DNA from 3 places in the Pseudomonas sp. KK18 genome. Region 3 is predicted to be linked to each of the others. Evidence: riboswitches for the same ligand, from Rfam matches in the RefSeq annotation. Region 3 holds a riboswitch; each other region holds the start of a gene.
What was found. A riboswitch is a leader RNA that binds a small molecule or an ion and turns the genes downstream of it on or off. The one in region 3 is predicted to bind cobalamin.
Positions count from the first base shown of each region.

Region 1: it holds a riboswitch for cobalamin, as region 3 does, so the genes downstream of both, V6607_RS19110 (CbtB domain-containing protein) here and cobW (cobalamin biosynthesis protein CobW) in region 3, are expected to answer to the same signal.
Region 2: it holds a riboswitch for cobalamin, as region 3 does, so the genes downstream of both, V6607_RS13525 (TonB-dependent receptor) here and cobW (cobalamin biosynthesis protein CobW) in region 3, are expected to answer to the same signal.

Region 1 is NZ_CP146605.1:4,226,366-4,231,441, reverse strand. It holds gene V6607_RS19130 (EAL domain-containing protein) at 1-723, shown strand, start outside; gene V6607_RS19125 (LysR family transcriptional regulator) at 701-1,567, opposite strand; gene V6607_RS19120 (DUF4865 family protein) at 1,660-2,214, shown strand; gene V6607_RS19115 (CbtA family protein) at 2,255-2,983, opposite strand; gene V6607_RS19110 (CbtB domain-containing protein) at 2,999-3,211, opposite strand; cobalamin riboswitch at 3,243-3,382, opposite strand; gene V6607_RS19105 (histidine phosphatase family protein) at 3,410-3,973, shown strand; gene cobF (precorrin-6A synthase (deacetylating)) at 4,032-4,787, shown strand; gene V6607_RS19095 (dienelactone hydrolase family protein) at 4,800-5,076, shown strand, end outside.
Region 2 is NZ_CP146605.1:2,975,624-2,980,699, forward strand. It holds gene V6607_RS13515 (ABC transporter substrate-binding protein) at 1-307, opposite strand, end outside; gene V6607_RS13520 ((2Fe-2S) ferredoxin domain-containing protein) at 304-636, opposite strand; gene V6607_RS13525 (TonB-dependent receptor) at 648-2,582, opposite strand; cobalamin riboswitch at 2,676-2,883, opposite strand; gene lexA (transcriptional repressor LexA) at 2,985-3,602, shown strand; gene imuA (translesion DNA synthesis-associated protein ImuA) at 3,602-4,213, shown strand; gene V6607_RS13540 (DNA polymerase Y family protein) at 4,221-5,076, shown strand, end outside.
Region 3 is NZ_CP146605.1:4,066,116-4,071,191, reverse strand. It holds gene fabF (beta-ketoacyl-ACP synthase II) at 1-1,123, opposite strand, end outside; gene V6607_RS18425 (helix-turn-helix domain-containing protein) at 1,237-1,755, shown strand; cobalamin riboswitch at 1,752-1,954, shown strand; gene cobW (cobalamin biosynthesis protein CobW) at 2,047-3,108, shown strand; gene cobN (cobaltochelatase subunit CobN) at 3,112-5,076, shown strand, end outside.

The DNA of each region.
Region 1 (5,076 bases), 160 kb from region 3:
CAGCCGCAGATTTCCACCCGGACCGGGCTATGCACCGGTTGCGAAGCGTTGATGCGGGCCCGGGACGCCGAAGGTACGGTGCATTCACCCTGGGAGTTCCTGCAATGGCTGGCCCATGCCAGGTTGATGCCCGACGTGGATGTGTGGGTGGCATCCCAGGCTGTGCGCCAGTACCAGAAGTGGCAGAAGGTCGGGTTTACCTTGCCGATGACGATCAATATCTCCAGCGCCACGCTGACTACCCCGGCGTATGGTGATCGGCTGGTGGAGATACTGGCCCAGGCCCACGGGCAGGTTTCGGTGGAGATCACCGAGGATGCGCTGGTGGGCGATATCCAGGGCACGCGGCAGATGATCGAGAAGCTCCAGGCGATTGGTGCCAAGGTGTATATCGACGACTTCGGCACCGGATTTTCAGCGCTGAGTTACCTGCACCAGTTCCCCGTGGATTTCATCAAGATCGATCGCAGTTTCGTGGTCGCCCAGCATGATCCAAAGGGCGCCCAGGTGTTGACCGGGATGCTGCGGTTCTGTGAGGCGCTGAACCTCGGGGTAGTGGTGGAAGGCGTGGAAACCGCCGAGCAACTGGCGTTTTTGCAGTCGGGCTCGGAGCTGATCATCCAGGGCTGGTATTTCAGCAAGGCGCTGCCGGGCGATGAACTGGAGCGGTTCGTGCGCGGGCGGTATACCCAGATGCAATCTAACGCTCCAGAACCCCTCTGAAGGTTGCGCTCAACGCTCGCAATGTCTCGCGGGAGCGGCCGTCGCTGATGCGGCTATGCAGCACGATTTCACTGACGGGCAATGCCGGTAATCCGTACTGTTCGCTGACGTCCACGGCGCCCGCCGGCGCCACTCGCCGGGCCAGCGCCGCCACACCCAGGCCGGCGCTGACTGCCGCACCCACCGCCATTACGCCGCCGCCGACAAACACTTCGGTCCAGTCAATCCGCGCCTCATCCAGCGCGCGTACCGCCAGGTGTCGCACGCCGCAGGGCGAGGCCATGGTTGCCATGCGCAGGGGCGTGCCGGGCGTGTGCTGCCAGGTAGGCGCGGCGAACCAGCCAAAGCGCTCCACCACCAATACCTCACCGTCCTGGCGATCGCCTTCGTTGCGCACGATCACCGCGTCCAGTTCGTTGCGGTCGAACGCCGCCACCAGGTCGCGGGACGATGCAATCCGCACCTCCAGGATCACCAGCGGGTCATAGGCGGCCAGGCGGCTGAGCCACAGTGGCAGGTCCGGCCCGGCCACGTGGTCGCTGATGCCGATCACCAACCGTCGCGGGGCGCCATTGCCCATGTCACCCAACGCCCGTTCGTGGGCATTGAGCAGCGCGCGGGCGGCGACGATGAACTGCTCGCCCTGGGGCGACAGCCGCACATGCCGCGGTGTGCGCACCAGCAGGCGATAACCGAGGCGTTCTTCCAGGCGCTTGAGCTTGAGGCTGATGGCTGCCTGCGAGGTGTCCAGTGCCTGGGCCGCGCGGGTGAAACTGGCGAAATCGGCGACCAGGACGAAGGCGTGCACGGTGTCGATATCCAGCGGCTTGAGTGCGTCGGTCATTTCAATTCCTTATCACACCTATATCCGGTGATATCTTGCTGAAATCATTGGCGCTGCGCAAGCTGGACACTCATCTGAACAGGAGCGCCATGATGTTTGCCAAACAGTATTCACACCGCTTGCCAGCCGATTACGACATGGGTGTCATCCGTGAGCGGGCCGCTCGCCTGGGGCCGTTGTGGGATCATGCCGAGGGTTTGCTGTTCAAGGCGTTTATCGCCCAGGAGAGAGGGCAGGGGCCGGGGGTGGGTAACCTGTATTCGTCGGTTTATCTGTGGTCGGATCCTTTGCAGGCTGCGGATTTCTTGCTCGGCGAGCGCTTCCAGAAGGTCCTCGACAGTTTTGGCCAGCCGCACATTGAGTCCTGGTTACCGCTGGATGTGCAGCGAGGTCCGGCGCAAGACGCCTTGAGCCTGTATCGGGAGGAGTGGGCGCTGGCGCCGGGGGCGGACCGCGGGCAAATCCTCGCCGCAGAAAAGGCCCGCAACCAGCAGCTCGCGGACAGCAGCGATAACTTCGCGGTGTTTCTGGCGCTGGATGTGCAGGCGTGGAAGCTGGTGCGAATTACCTTGTCGGCCAAGGCGCTGGATGTGAACCATCCGGGCAATGGCTACGAGGTGTTCTACCTGGCGCGGCCCGGGGTGTGAATGCCGGTAGCCGCCGATTCGTCGGCGGCTACCTGTACCGTCAGGAGTTGAGACGCGCCTGAGGCTGGCTCAGCTTGCGCTCGGCCACGGCGCCGAACACCAGGCCCAGGGTGGTCCACAGCACCAGTTGAATCCCCAGGGAGGCCACGCGGAATTTCCACAGCAACACTGCCGAGAACTGTTCCGGCACTTCGTTGATGGTCGGGAACAAGCTGCCGGCCACCGACACGATCACGATATACAGCGCCACACCGAGGATCGCGCCTGCCCATAGGCCACGGCTGGCAATCAGCTTGCGCGCCGCGTTGATCGCAATCACCGCAGCCGCCACCGACACCAGCAGCATCAGGAAGAACAGCTTGGTGCGTTGCGCGATGGTGGCCGGGTCGCCCACCGATGGCGGGTTGGCCGGATACTTCAGCCCCGGCACCACGATGATCGTCACAAACGCCGCCAATGCCAGCAGCGCTGCCAAGCCACGGGGGCCGACCTTGCCGATGCGGCCCAGGGAGTAGGCGAACACCAGGGCGAAAATGCCACCCAGGGAGACGCTGTACACCACCACGCCGGTGAACAGGCCGAAGGTACTTTGTACTTCGCGGCTCACCAGTTCCTCTTCCGGCGCGTCGCCGTGCATCTGTGCCATCTGATCTTCGAAGGCGATGGCCTTGTCGATCTGCGGCTCACCAAAAGTCTTGGCGAAGCCGAAGGCCAGGATGCCGGCGAGCAGGCCCACCAGCATCCCGCGAACGAGTAAATGTCCTGTCATGTCGTCACGCTCCAATCAATGGCAGGGGAAACCCAGCAGGTGGCGACCGTCATGCACAAACTCATGCACGTACATGCCTTTGAACACGGCCGTCGCGCCTTGCTCGGCGCCGACGAAGTAAATCGCGAGCAACAGCAGCAGGCCGCCGAAGATCGCCCAGGGCAGGATTTCGCCCAGGGGAATGGACGGTATTGAAACGTCGGAGCCAGTTGCAGCGGTATAAGCCATGAGAACCTCCAGGGATGACGCGTCCCGAAATGGATAGCGAGTTGGCTGAAACAGGGTCTGGCTTACGGCTAAAAGGCCGAATACAGTGGCGCGACCGCGCCGGCATTGAACCGGCTTCCTGTTGCAGAATAGTTGAAACATGTTGAAACAACTTCGCAAGTCTACGCTGACTGCACCTTAAAACCAGAGCGATTTGTCATGCAGGCCACCCGTTTGACCCTTGTTGCCCACGCCAGCACCCGTGCCCAGAAACAGGCACGCTTTGCGCTGGATGAGTCGGTGGAGATGGACTGGCAGCAGGCGGCGCTTTCCCAGGGGCAACGCTTCAAGCGTGCACCCCGGGTGCTGTGCGGCCCGGAGGCGCGGACCCGGCAGACGGCGGCGCTGTTTGCCGACGATGCTTTGGTTGAAACAGCCCTGCGCGATTGTGATTTTGGCCGCTGGCAAGGGTTGGCGATCGAGGAGGTTCAGCAGGCCGAACCCGAAGCGCTTCAGGCCTGGTTGACCGACAGCACCTCGGCGCCCCACGGCGGCGAGTCGGTAGTGCAACTGTGTGAGCGGATAGGACAGTGGTTGCAGTCCCTCGAGCAATCCCCGGGGCATGTCGTGGCGGTGACGCATCCATTTGTGATCCGCGCAGCGCTGCTGCATGTCATGCAATGCCCACCCGCCATGTTCAACCTGATCGACGTGGAACCGCTGTCATCCACCGAGTTGCGATTCAATGGGCGTTGGCGCCTGCGCCTGGAAACTCACGCCTGACGTCCCGAACATGGCAAAATCCGTTCCCCGCACCGAGACCACCCATGAAGACTTTCCCATGAAACGCATCCTGATCATCGGCATTGGCGCCGGCAACCCTGACTACATCACGATGCAGGCGGTCAAGGCGCTAAACCGCACCGACGTGTTTTTCCTGATGGACAAGGGCCAGAGCAAGGACAAGCTGATCGACCTGCGCCGGGAAATCTGCGAGACCTACATCACCGATCACGCCTACCGCTTTGTCGAGGCCGATTGCCCCGAGCGGGTGCGCGGTGATATCGACTACACCACCGCCGTGAAGGACCTGAACCGCGACAAGCAGCAGACCTTCGAACGGATGATCAATGAAGAAATGGCCGACGGCGAAGTGGGCGCATTCCTGGCCTGGGGCGACCCCGCACTGTACGACAGCACCATTCGTATCCTGCAGGCGATCCTCGCCAGCGGCAGCTGCGAATTCGAGTTTGAAGTGATCCCCGGGATCACCAGCGTCCAGGCGTTGGCGGCGCAGCACAAAGTGCCGCTGAACCGCATCGGTCGCTCCATCGAAATCACCACCGGGCGCCGGTTGGCGGCGGGGCAGGCGAGTGATGCCGACACCCTGGTTGTCATGCTCGATGCCGAAGATTCCTACCGCACCGTGGCCGATCAGGACCTGGATATCTACTGGGGCGCCTACCTGGGCACACCGGATGAAATCCTGATCAGCGGCAAAGTGGCCGAGGTTGCCGAAGAGATTGAACGTGTGCGCAAGGCGGCGCGCCAGGCCAATGGCTGGATCATGGATACCTATTTGTTGCGCAAACCCTAGAGGTTGATGCTCATGCTCAAACTGATTGCCCTGACGGTGGCGCTGTTTACCGGCGCCGCACAGGCCGAAGACGTATTGCACACCGACCTGCCGCTGCCTTACCTGGAGCAGACCCAAAGCGATGCGCGCAACGAGCCGCTGGTGATCTTCCTGCACGGTTATGGCAGTGACGAGGCCGACCTGTTCGGGCTCAAGGACCGCTTGCCGTCGACCTGGACCTACCTGTCTGCACGGGCACCGATGCCGGTGGAGGGCGGTGGTTATCGCTGGTTTCGCAAGAAGCCGGGCG
Region 2 (5,076 bases), 1.1 Mb from region 3:
CGACCACCAGATCCGGTTTCTGCGCATAGAGCACTTCGCTGGACGGGTACTTGGGCGCAATCACCGGCACGCCGAAATACTCGCCGTGTCGGTGGGCCACACCGTTGTCATCCAGATACGCCACGCCCACCAAGGCCGGGCCGACATCCAGCGCCAACAGCAGGTCTGCGGCATGCTGGTTGAGGGCCACGATGCGCGAAGGCGGTGAGTGGGCGGCGGTCCAATCCTGGTTGCAGTTGCGAAAGCTGTCGGCCAATACCGATGGCGCGCAGAGCAGGGCGCCCAGCAGCAGCCACGAGGCCTTCATGGGCGCTCCTTGATCAGCAGATCCTCGACGACTTCGCCGCCCACCAGATGCACCTCCACCAGCCGTTGCACATCGTCTTTGTTGTGCACGCCGTACCAGCAAGTGTCCGGGTACACCGTCACGATCGGCCCCAGGTTGCACGGGAACTGGCAGTGGGTGCGGGTCAACAGTACGCCGCCAGGCATTTCGATGCAGTCGTGTTGCAGCAGGTGGCGGCGCAGGGTTTTCCACAGTTGCAGCGCGCCACGCTGCGTACAGCGTGGGCCAGTGCACAGGAACACGTGACGGGCGTGGTCAGGCACATGGGACCAGTCCGGATGAGTTTCCACGGGCGTACTCATCAGAAGCGATACGTGTAGCGTACTTCGGAGGTGAACGGCCGCCCGAGGTTGTCGACGTTGCTGGCGCGGCTGGTGACGTAATCGCGGTCGAACAGGTTCTCTACCAGCAGGCTCACGCGGTGTTGGTGGGCGTTGTCGAGATAGCGATAGGCGTCGGCATCCACCACGGTGTAGTTGCCGTATTCGACCTTTTTCGAGCTGACGATATCGCCGATGTAACGCACGGCGGTGCCGGCGCCCCACAGGCGGTCCGCCGATTCATAGCCGACCCGCGAGCGGGCGAAGAAGCCCGGGATATCGTTGATGGTGACACCCGCACGGGACTCGGTGAGGTTGCGGGTCATGTCGGCCTGCACGCTCCATTGTTCATTGAGCTGCAGCTTGGCGTCGGCCTCGAAACCACGCATCTGGATCTGCCCCTGGCCGTTGACCCACTGGATATCGTCCAGGGTGATCAGGTCGGTGATCTTGCGTTTGAACAGCGTGACGCTGGCGCTGAAGTCCCGGGCCAGCAGGCTGCCCTTGTAGTCGACGCCCAGTTCGGCGTTGCGGCTCTTCTCCGGCTTGAGGTTGCGGTTGCCTTTCTCATCGTCTTCGTTGACGAACAGTTGCTCGGCATTCGGCAGTTTGTAGGCAGTGCCGTATTGGCCGCGCAGGGCCCAGTTGTCGTTGAGGTCGTAGAGCGAAGTGAGCATGCCGACGGTGGCGCTGTCGCCGCCGCTCATGGCTTCGTGGCGTACGCCGATGCTCGGGTGCCAGTTCGGCAGGGCTTCGATATTCGGGCGCAGTTGGGTGTACAGCGCGTGGGCCTGGGCCTTGTTGTCGTCGATGATCAATACATCGTCCTGGCCCTTGAACCACTGGTTATCGGACCCGAATACCAGCACGTGCTCGCCGGGCAGTACGGCCTTGCCTTCGGCCTGCACGCCCCAGTCGGTGAAGCCCCAGTAGTCGTTGTGGTTGATGGCCCGGGTGCCGCCGCCTTCGATATTGTTGATGCGGGTATAGCGCGTGTCCCAATCGTTGATATGCCCTTTGACGAAGTAGCTCAGGCGCTCGTTGAGGGTTTGCTCGAAGGTGGCCGTGGCGATTTGTTGTACGCGGTCGTTGGTGGTCTTGTGGTTGTCCACCGGCCGGGCGAAATCGAGGTTGGCGTCGGCGTACTGGTAAAACAGCTCAAGGCGCGTGTCATCGCCAAACGACTGGATCGCCTTGGTGCCGAAGGTGGTGACTTCGTAGGAGCGTTTCTTGTCGCTTACGTTTTTCATGTCGCGGTTGCGAAACGGCTGGTAGCCCTCGGAGACGTTGCGGCTGACGTAGGCCAGCAAGCCGAGGTCGCCAAAACCGTTGTTGAAGATCTTCTCGACCCGGGCATCGCCGGTGGTGCCGCCGAAGGTGTCTGCGCCCAGGTTCACCTCGCCGGACGCCTCGCGGGTTTGCGGGCTGCGGGTAACGATGTTGATCACCCCCGACACCGCCTGGGTGCCGAACAGCAGGCTCTGGCCACCCTTGAGCACTTCGATGCGCTCGATGGCGTTGGCGGGCAGGGTGTCCAGGTACAGGCCGCCGTACAGGCGGTTGTTCAGGCGCACGCCGTCCAGCAGGATCAGCGTGTCGTCGTTGCGCCCACCCAGCAGGGAATAAGTGCCGTAGTCGAACGGGCCATTCTTGGGTGCCACGTACAGGCCGGGGATGAACATCTGCATCACGCGCGACACATCGGCGGCGGGGCCGGCGCGTTCGATCTGTTCGCGGGTGACGATCTCGACCTTGCTGCCGTACTGGGCCATGTCGGCCACGGTGGTGGATTCCACCGACGGTGCGGAAATGATCTGCTGCTTGAGCTCAAGGGGAGGGTCGTCGGCCAGCAGCAGGGGGCTGAACAGGCAGCCGAGCAGCAGGCTGAGCACGGAAGTATTGTAAGGTCGAATCATAGTCTTCTCGGAAAAGTATCTTTCGCGAAAAGCACGCACGAGTAGGCACCGAGCACACGCCAATACCGGCCCATGCCCGCCCACCGCAGGATTTTGCCAAACAGAATTCCAGGCCGGTCTCCGGGCTCACGCGTATGGACACCTTCACCTTCCCATGGCGCGCAGGCCACAGTGGTGTGTCGAAGGGGTCACGCGTCTACCGTTGCGGGGGCAGCACCGGACTGGCTCGAAAAGAGCGGCACCGGTTTCCCGTTTCACCCCATGCACGGCGGCATGAGGCACCTGAAACAGGCCGGCATCTGAACATTCGAAAGACCGTTCGTCAACTTGGCGGGGACTTTTCTGGTGGCTGCATGGGAAGCGACTGACGGATATTGCCAGAAAATTCCCACAGGAGTACAAATGTACTCCATGACGAATCTAACGCCCCGCCGTACCGCCATCCTGACCTTTATCCGCGACCGTATCGCGCAGCAAGGCCAGTCCCCCAGCCTCGCCGAGATCGCCGAGGCGTTCGGCTTTGCCTCCCGCAGCGTGGCGCGCAAGCATGTGCTGGCGCTGACCGAGGGCGGCTTTATCGAGGTCAACCCCAACCAGGCGCGCGGCATCCGCCTGCTCAATCAACCGGCGCGGCCGGAGCTGCTGGATATTCCGGTGCTCGGCCGGGTGGCCGCCGGTTTGCCCATTGGCGCCGATGCCGAAGTGCACAACCGTCTATTGCTCGACCCGGGCATGTTCGCGAAAACCCCGGATTACCTGCTGCGGGTGCAGGGCGATTCGATGATCGAAGACGGCATCCTCGATGGCGACCTGGTAGGCGTACGCCGCAGTGCCGAGGCCTTGAACGGGCAGATCGTGGTAGCGCGCCTGGACGGTGAAGTCACCATCAAACGTTTCGAACACGTGGGCGAGCGCGTGCGCCTGCTGGCGCGCAACCCCGCCTATCAACCCATCGTGGTGCGGCCCGATCAGGACCTGGCCATCGAAGGGGTGTTCTGCGGCCTGGTGAGGCAAGGCTGATGGGCGCCGTCGTTGCACTGGACTCGCTGTTCAATGGCGGCCGGGTCTGGAAAGGCCGGCCCGCCGCGCCGCCGGCCAGCTTCCATCCCACCGGGCTTGCGGCCCTGGATGCGGTGCTGCCCAGCGGTGGCTGGCCGGAAGCGGCGTTGAGCGAAATCCTGATGGCCAAGGAGGGCGTGGGCGAGTTGCAGTTGGTGTGGCCGACCCTGGCACGGTTGGCGGCGGCCGGTGAGCGCATCGTGCTGGTGGCGCCGCCCTACACGCCGTACCCCCACGCCTGGCAAAACGCCGGGGTGGATGTGCGCCAGCTGTCAGTGATCCAGGCCGATGAACGCGATGCCTTGTGGGCAGTGGAGCAATGCCTGCGTTCCGGCAGTTGTGGCGCGGTGCTGTGCTGGCCGCGCAGGGCCGATGACCGCGCCTTGCGCCGCTTGCAGGTGGCGGCGGAAACCGGCCAGACCCTGGCCTTCGCCTGGCGCTCCTTGAGCGAGGCCATCAACCCGTCACCGGCCGCCTTGCGCCTGGCGGTTGAGGCGAGCCCGGCGCAGGTGCGGGTGCTCAAGTGCCGGGGTGGCCTGGCCCATCCCGCGCCCATTGCGCTTGGGCACTGAGGTTGGCATGCGCTGGGTGTGTATTGTGTTCCCGCAATTGGCGCTGGACGGGGTGCTGCGTTCGCGCCCCGAACCGGACCAGCCGTTGGCCCTGCTGGCCGGCACGCCGCAGCGGCGGGTGCTGCAAACCGTCAATGACGCCGCGCGCAAACTCGGCCTGCGCCCCGGCCAATCCCTGACGGCAGCCCATGCCTTGACCAAGGCGTTTGCCTGCGCCGAATACGACCCGGCGCAGATCGAATACTGGCAACAGTTTCTCGCCGCCTGGGCCTACCGTTTCAGCTCCCAGGTCAGCGTGTTCTACCCACGGGCGTTGCTGTTCGAGATCGAGTCGAGCCTGGGCCTGTTCGGGCCGTGGCCGTTGCTCGAAGCGCGCTTGCGCAAGGAGCTGACCGAACTGGGGTTTCGTCACCGCATCGTCGCCGCGCCGAACCCGGCGGCGGCGCGGATATTGGCGAATGTCTACGACGGCCTGGCCGTGGCCGATGAGCAATACCTGCAACACGCCCTGGCACCGATCCCCATCGACCGCGCCGGCCTCGACCCGCAAGCTGCCAGCGCATTGTCGCGCATGGGCTTGCGCACCCTGGCCCAGGTGCAGGCGTTGCCTCGGCATACCCTGGCCCGGCGCTTCGACGCTGCGCTGCTCAAGCACCTAGATGCACTGTGCGGCCAACGGCCCCTGGCGCTGGCGTTCTACCAGCCGCCGGACCGGTTTGATGTGCGCATCGAGCTGAATTTTGATGTGTTGTCCCACCAGGCCTTGCTGTTTCCCTTGCGCCGTTTGACTGGCGACCTGTCGGCGTTCCTGTGTGGCCGCGACAGTGGCGTGCAGCGTTTTGACCTGCACCTGGAGCACGCGG
Region 3 (5,076 bases):
GGGTCGCCGGGGCAATCTGGTCGCGCAGGGCGAGCACGGTGAAGATCGCCTCGATCCCGCCCGCTGCGCCCAGTAAGTGGCCAGTCGCCGACTTCGTTGCGCTGATAGCCACACTGGAATCGGCTCCGAACAGCGTATTGATCGCTGCCAGTTCGCCGTTGTCGCCTACGGGGGTCGACGTGGCATGGGCGTTCAAGTGCTGGATCTGTGCGGCGCTGATTCCGGCCTGCGCGATCGCCAATTCCATTGCCCTGCGTGCACCCGAGCCATCTTCCGGGCCCGAGGTCATGTGATAGGCGTCGGCGCTGGTGCCGTAGCCCACCAGCTCTGCGATAGGCGTCGCCCCACGAGCCAATGCATGCTCCAGTTCCTCGATCACCAACAGTCCGGCACCTTCGCCCATCACAAACCCGTCGCGGCCTTGATCAAACGGGCGGGAAGCCAATGCCGGCGTGTCGTTGTAATCGCTGGACAGCGCACGCGCCGCAGCAAAACCGCCGAGGCTGACCCGGTGGATGCAGGCTTCGGCGCCGCCACACACGGCGATGTCGATTTCGCCGGCACGGATCATTCGCGCAGCATCACCAATCGCCTGTACGCCGGCGGCGCAGGCAGTGACGGGGGAGCCCAGCGGACCTTTCAGTTGATGCTGGATCGACACGTGCCCGGCCGCCATGTTGCCGAGGAATGACGGGATCGTGAACGGCGACAGGCGGCGAGGCCCTTTGCTGTCAGCCGTACGAACGGCCTCGGCAATCGCGGGAAAACCACCCACGCCGGAGGCGATGATTGTCGCGGTACGTTCCTGCTGCGATGGCGTCTGCGGACTCCAGCCAGCCTGGGCCAGGGCCTCTTGCGCGGCGGCCAGGGCAAACACGATGAACCGGTCCATCTTGCGTTGTTCCTTGGCCGGGATGACAGTGTCCGGGTCAAAGCCGGCTTCAGGGTCCTGGATGCGGTCCAACACTTGGCCGCCGATGCTGATTGCCAGGTCGCCGATCAATGCCTCGGGTAGCCTGCGAATCCCGGATTCACCGGCCAGCAGGCGCTTCCAGGTCTGTTCCACGCCGGTTGCCAGCGGTGTCACTGCACCCATGCCGGTCACAACAATTCGCTTACTCATGATCGCTTAGCTCCGCAAATTTCAGGTTGGTAGCAATGCATGGACGAAACTATCATTATGAAAGTAACATCCGATAGCTGAAATTTCCGTAGCCGCCCCACAGAGGAACTGCAATGCAACGTAAGTCGCTGGTGAATGCCGAATGCCCGGTAGCCCGTGGAGTGGAACGGGTAGGCGAGTGGTGGAGCATCCTGATCATGCGCGACGCGCTGCAAGGTTTGCGGCGTTTTGACGAGTTTTCCCAGAGCCTGGGAATCGCTCCGAATATGCTCACCCGCCGGCTCAACAGCCTGGTGGAAGCGGGGCTGCTGGAACGCCGGCAATACAGCGAGCGGCCGCCCCGTTTCGAGTACGTGCCGACGCCGGTCGGCGAGGATTTCCGGGTGGTGATCATGGCGTTCGTCGGTTGGGGCAACCGCCATTTCGCCAACGAAGGTGAAAGCCTGCAATTGGTTGACCGGGAAACCCGGCGCCCGGTGGAAGTGGCGGTGGTGGACGCCGACGGTGTGCGCGTGTCCGTCGAGCAATGCAGCGTCCAGGCCGGGCCGGCGGCGAGCGAAGGCATGCTGGAGCGCCTGGCGCTGCTTAGTGCCAAACGCTCGGACATTGACCCGTCCCCGCGCACTGCGTAGCCTTGCACCTTCGAGGTTCTTCGGCCCAGGCCGAAGCTAAGAAGGGAACGCGGTCAATGCCGCGGCTGCCCCCGCAACTGTAAAGGGTTTATCTGACTGCCACGCCACTGCCTGAACAAGGCGGGAAGGCGCAGCCAGCGCCGGCCTCACCGCCGGCAAGCCCCAAGCCAGGAGACCTGCCTCGCAACCGATTTTCTACTTCAACCGGGCGGGGTGATCCGGTGGCGAATTCTGCTTCTGCGCACCCGCGCAGGGCCACTCGTCCCGTATGCCCGCCCCAAAGGGCATCCGATGAAAACACTGGCCAAACTCCCCGTCACCATCGTTACCGGCTTCCTCGGCTCGGGCAAGACCACCTTGCTGCGCCACATGCTGGATAACGCCCAGGGGCGCCGCATCGCGGTGATCGTCAACGAGTTCGGCGAGCTGGGCATTGACGGTGAAATCCTCAAGCAATGCTCCATCGGCTGTACCGAAGAAGAGGCGAACGGCCGCGTCTACGAATTGGCCAATGGCTGCCTGTGCTGCACGGTCCAGGAAGAGTTCTTCCCGGTGATGCGCGAACTGGTGGCCCGTCGCGGCGACCTCGACCATATCCTCATCGAAACCTCGGGCCTGGCCCTGCCAAAACCCTTGGTCCAGGCGTTCCAGTGGCCGGAAATCCGCAGCGCCTGCACCGTTGACGCCGTGATCACCGTGGTCGACAGCCCGGCCGTGGCCGCCGGCACGTTCGCCGCCTTCCCGGACCAGGTTGACGCCCAGCGCAAGCTCGACCCGAACCTGGACCACGAATCCCCCCTGCACGAGCTGTTCGCTGACCAACTGGCCAGCGCCGACCTGGTGATCCTCAACAAGTCCGACCTGATCAGCCCTGAAGACCTGGCCCGTGTGCGCCTGGAAGTGGCAGAAGAACTGCCGCCGGCGGTAAAAATCATCGAAGCCAGCAGCGGTCGCCTGCCGCTGGACGTATTGATCGGCCTGGGCGCGGGCTCGGAAGAACACATCGATGGCCGCCACAGCCATCACGATCATCACCACGAAGGTGAAGACGACCACGACCACGATGCCTTCGACTCCATCTCCATCGAACTGCCCCAGGCCGACGAAAGCCTGCTGCTGGACGCCCTGACCCAACTGGTGGTCAAGCACGGCATCCTGCGGGTCAAGGGCTTCGCGGCGATCCCGAACAAACCGATGCGCCTGCTGATCCAGGGCGTGGGCACGCGTTTCGACAAGCACTTCGACCGCGCCTGGCGCGCCGATGAGCCGCGCGCCACGCACCTGGTGCTGATCGGCCAGGAACTCGACGCCGCCTTGCTCGAAGCGCAACTGCGCGCTGCCCTCAGCGTTTAAACCATGCATCTGCTCAGGACCCAGCCCGGCGGTTTCGTTTCGGATGACAACATCGCCGACCTTGGGCAAACCCCCGCCGAGCTGGTGATCCTGTGCAGCGGTGATTCCAGCCTGGCGCTGCTGGCCGAAGCGGCCCAGCAGTTGCCCGAGGATTACCCGAGCCTGCGCCTGGCCAACCCGATGCAGGTGCAGAACCATGCTTCGGTCGACCTGTATGTGGACGAGGTGCTGCGCCACGCCAAGGTCATCCTGATTTCGCTGCACGGCGGCATCGGTTATTGGCGCTACGGTATCGAGCGCCTGGTGGAGTTGGCCGAGCGCGGCGTGCAGCTGATCCTGGTGCCGGGGGATGATCGCCCGGACCCGGAACTCAGTGGCCTCAGCACCGTGGGCGCCGAGGAGCGTGACCGGCTCTGGCACTTCCTGCGCCAGGGTGGTTTGGGTAATGCGCTGGATTTCTATCGTTGCCTGGCCGCCGGCTACCTTGGCCGCGATTACGCCTGGAGCGAGCCGCAAACCCTGCCGCGCACGGCGATTTATCATCCGCATAAAGCCAATGCCCGTCTCAACGACTGGCAGGCTGACTGGCAAGCTGATTTTCCCGTGGCGGCGGTGCTGTTCTACCGCTCCCATTTGCAGGCGGCCAACACCGGCTTTATCGATGTTTTTTGCCAGCGCTTGCAGGCCGCGGGTCTCAACCCGCTGCCGATGGCGGTGGCCAGTTTGAAAGAGCCCGGCTGCCTGACCGTGGTCGAGGATTTGCTGGACGAAGTGCACGCCTCGGTGATTCTGAACACCACCGGTTTTGCCCAGTCCAGCCCCGAAGCGCCGCACCTGCGGCCGTTTCGCCGCAATATTCCGGTGATCCAGGCGATTTGCGCCCAGGACAACGAGCCCGGCTGGCAGGCCAGCGAGCAAGGCCTCGGCCCACGTGACCTGGCGATGCACATCGCGTTGCCGGAACTGGACGGGCGCATCATCAGCCGGCCCATCAGCTTCAAGGACCTGGCCTGGCGCAGTGAGCGCAGCCAGTCGGATGTGGTGTGCTATCGCGCACAGCCGGAGCGCATGGACTTTGTCGCCGAACTGGCGCGGCGCTGGGTCGAACTGGCGAGGGTGCCGAATGGCGAAAAGCGTATCGCGCTGATCCTCGCCAACTACCCGACCCGGGACGGACGTATCGGCAACGGCGTGGGTCTCGACACCCCAGCCGCCGCGCTGAATATCCTGCGGGCACTGAAAATCCAAGGTTATCCGCTGCCGGACGAGCTGCCGGAAAGCGGAACGGCACTGATCCAGGCGCTCTTGGGCGGCGTCAGCAACGACCTGGACAGCCTCGACTTGCGTCCGTGTCATCAGAGCCTGGCGCTGGATGACTACGAGGCGATGTTCAACCGCTTGCCCGAGTCCAATCGCCAGGCCGTGTTGGCACGCTGGGGTACGCCTCATAGCGATCCGATGTTCCGCGACGGGCGCATGATGATTGCCGGCCTGCGTTTGGGCCTGACCTTCGTCGGCATCCAGCCGGCCCGGGGTTACCAGGTGGACGCGAGTGCGGTCTATCACGACCCGGACCTGGTGCCGCCCCATGGCTACCTGGCGTTCTACTTCTGGTTGCGCCACACCTACGGCGCCCACGGCGTGATCCACGTTGGCAAGCACGGCAACCTGGAATGGCTGCCGGGCAAGGGCGTCGGGCTTTCCGAGAACTGCTGGCCCGACGCACTACTGGGGCCGCTGCCGAATATCTACCCGTTTATCGTCAATGACCCGGGCGAGGGCGCCCAGGCCAAGCGCCGCACCCAGGCCGTGATCATCGACCACCTGATGCCGCCGCTGACTCGCGCCGAAACCTACGGGCCGCTGCGCGACCTGGAGTTGCTGGCCGACGAGTATTACGAGGCACAACTGCTCGACCCACGGCGTGCCCGCGAGCTGCAAAAGGACATCCTCAAGCTGGTGCGCGAA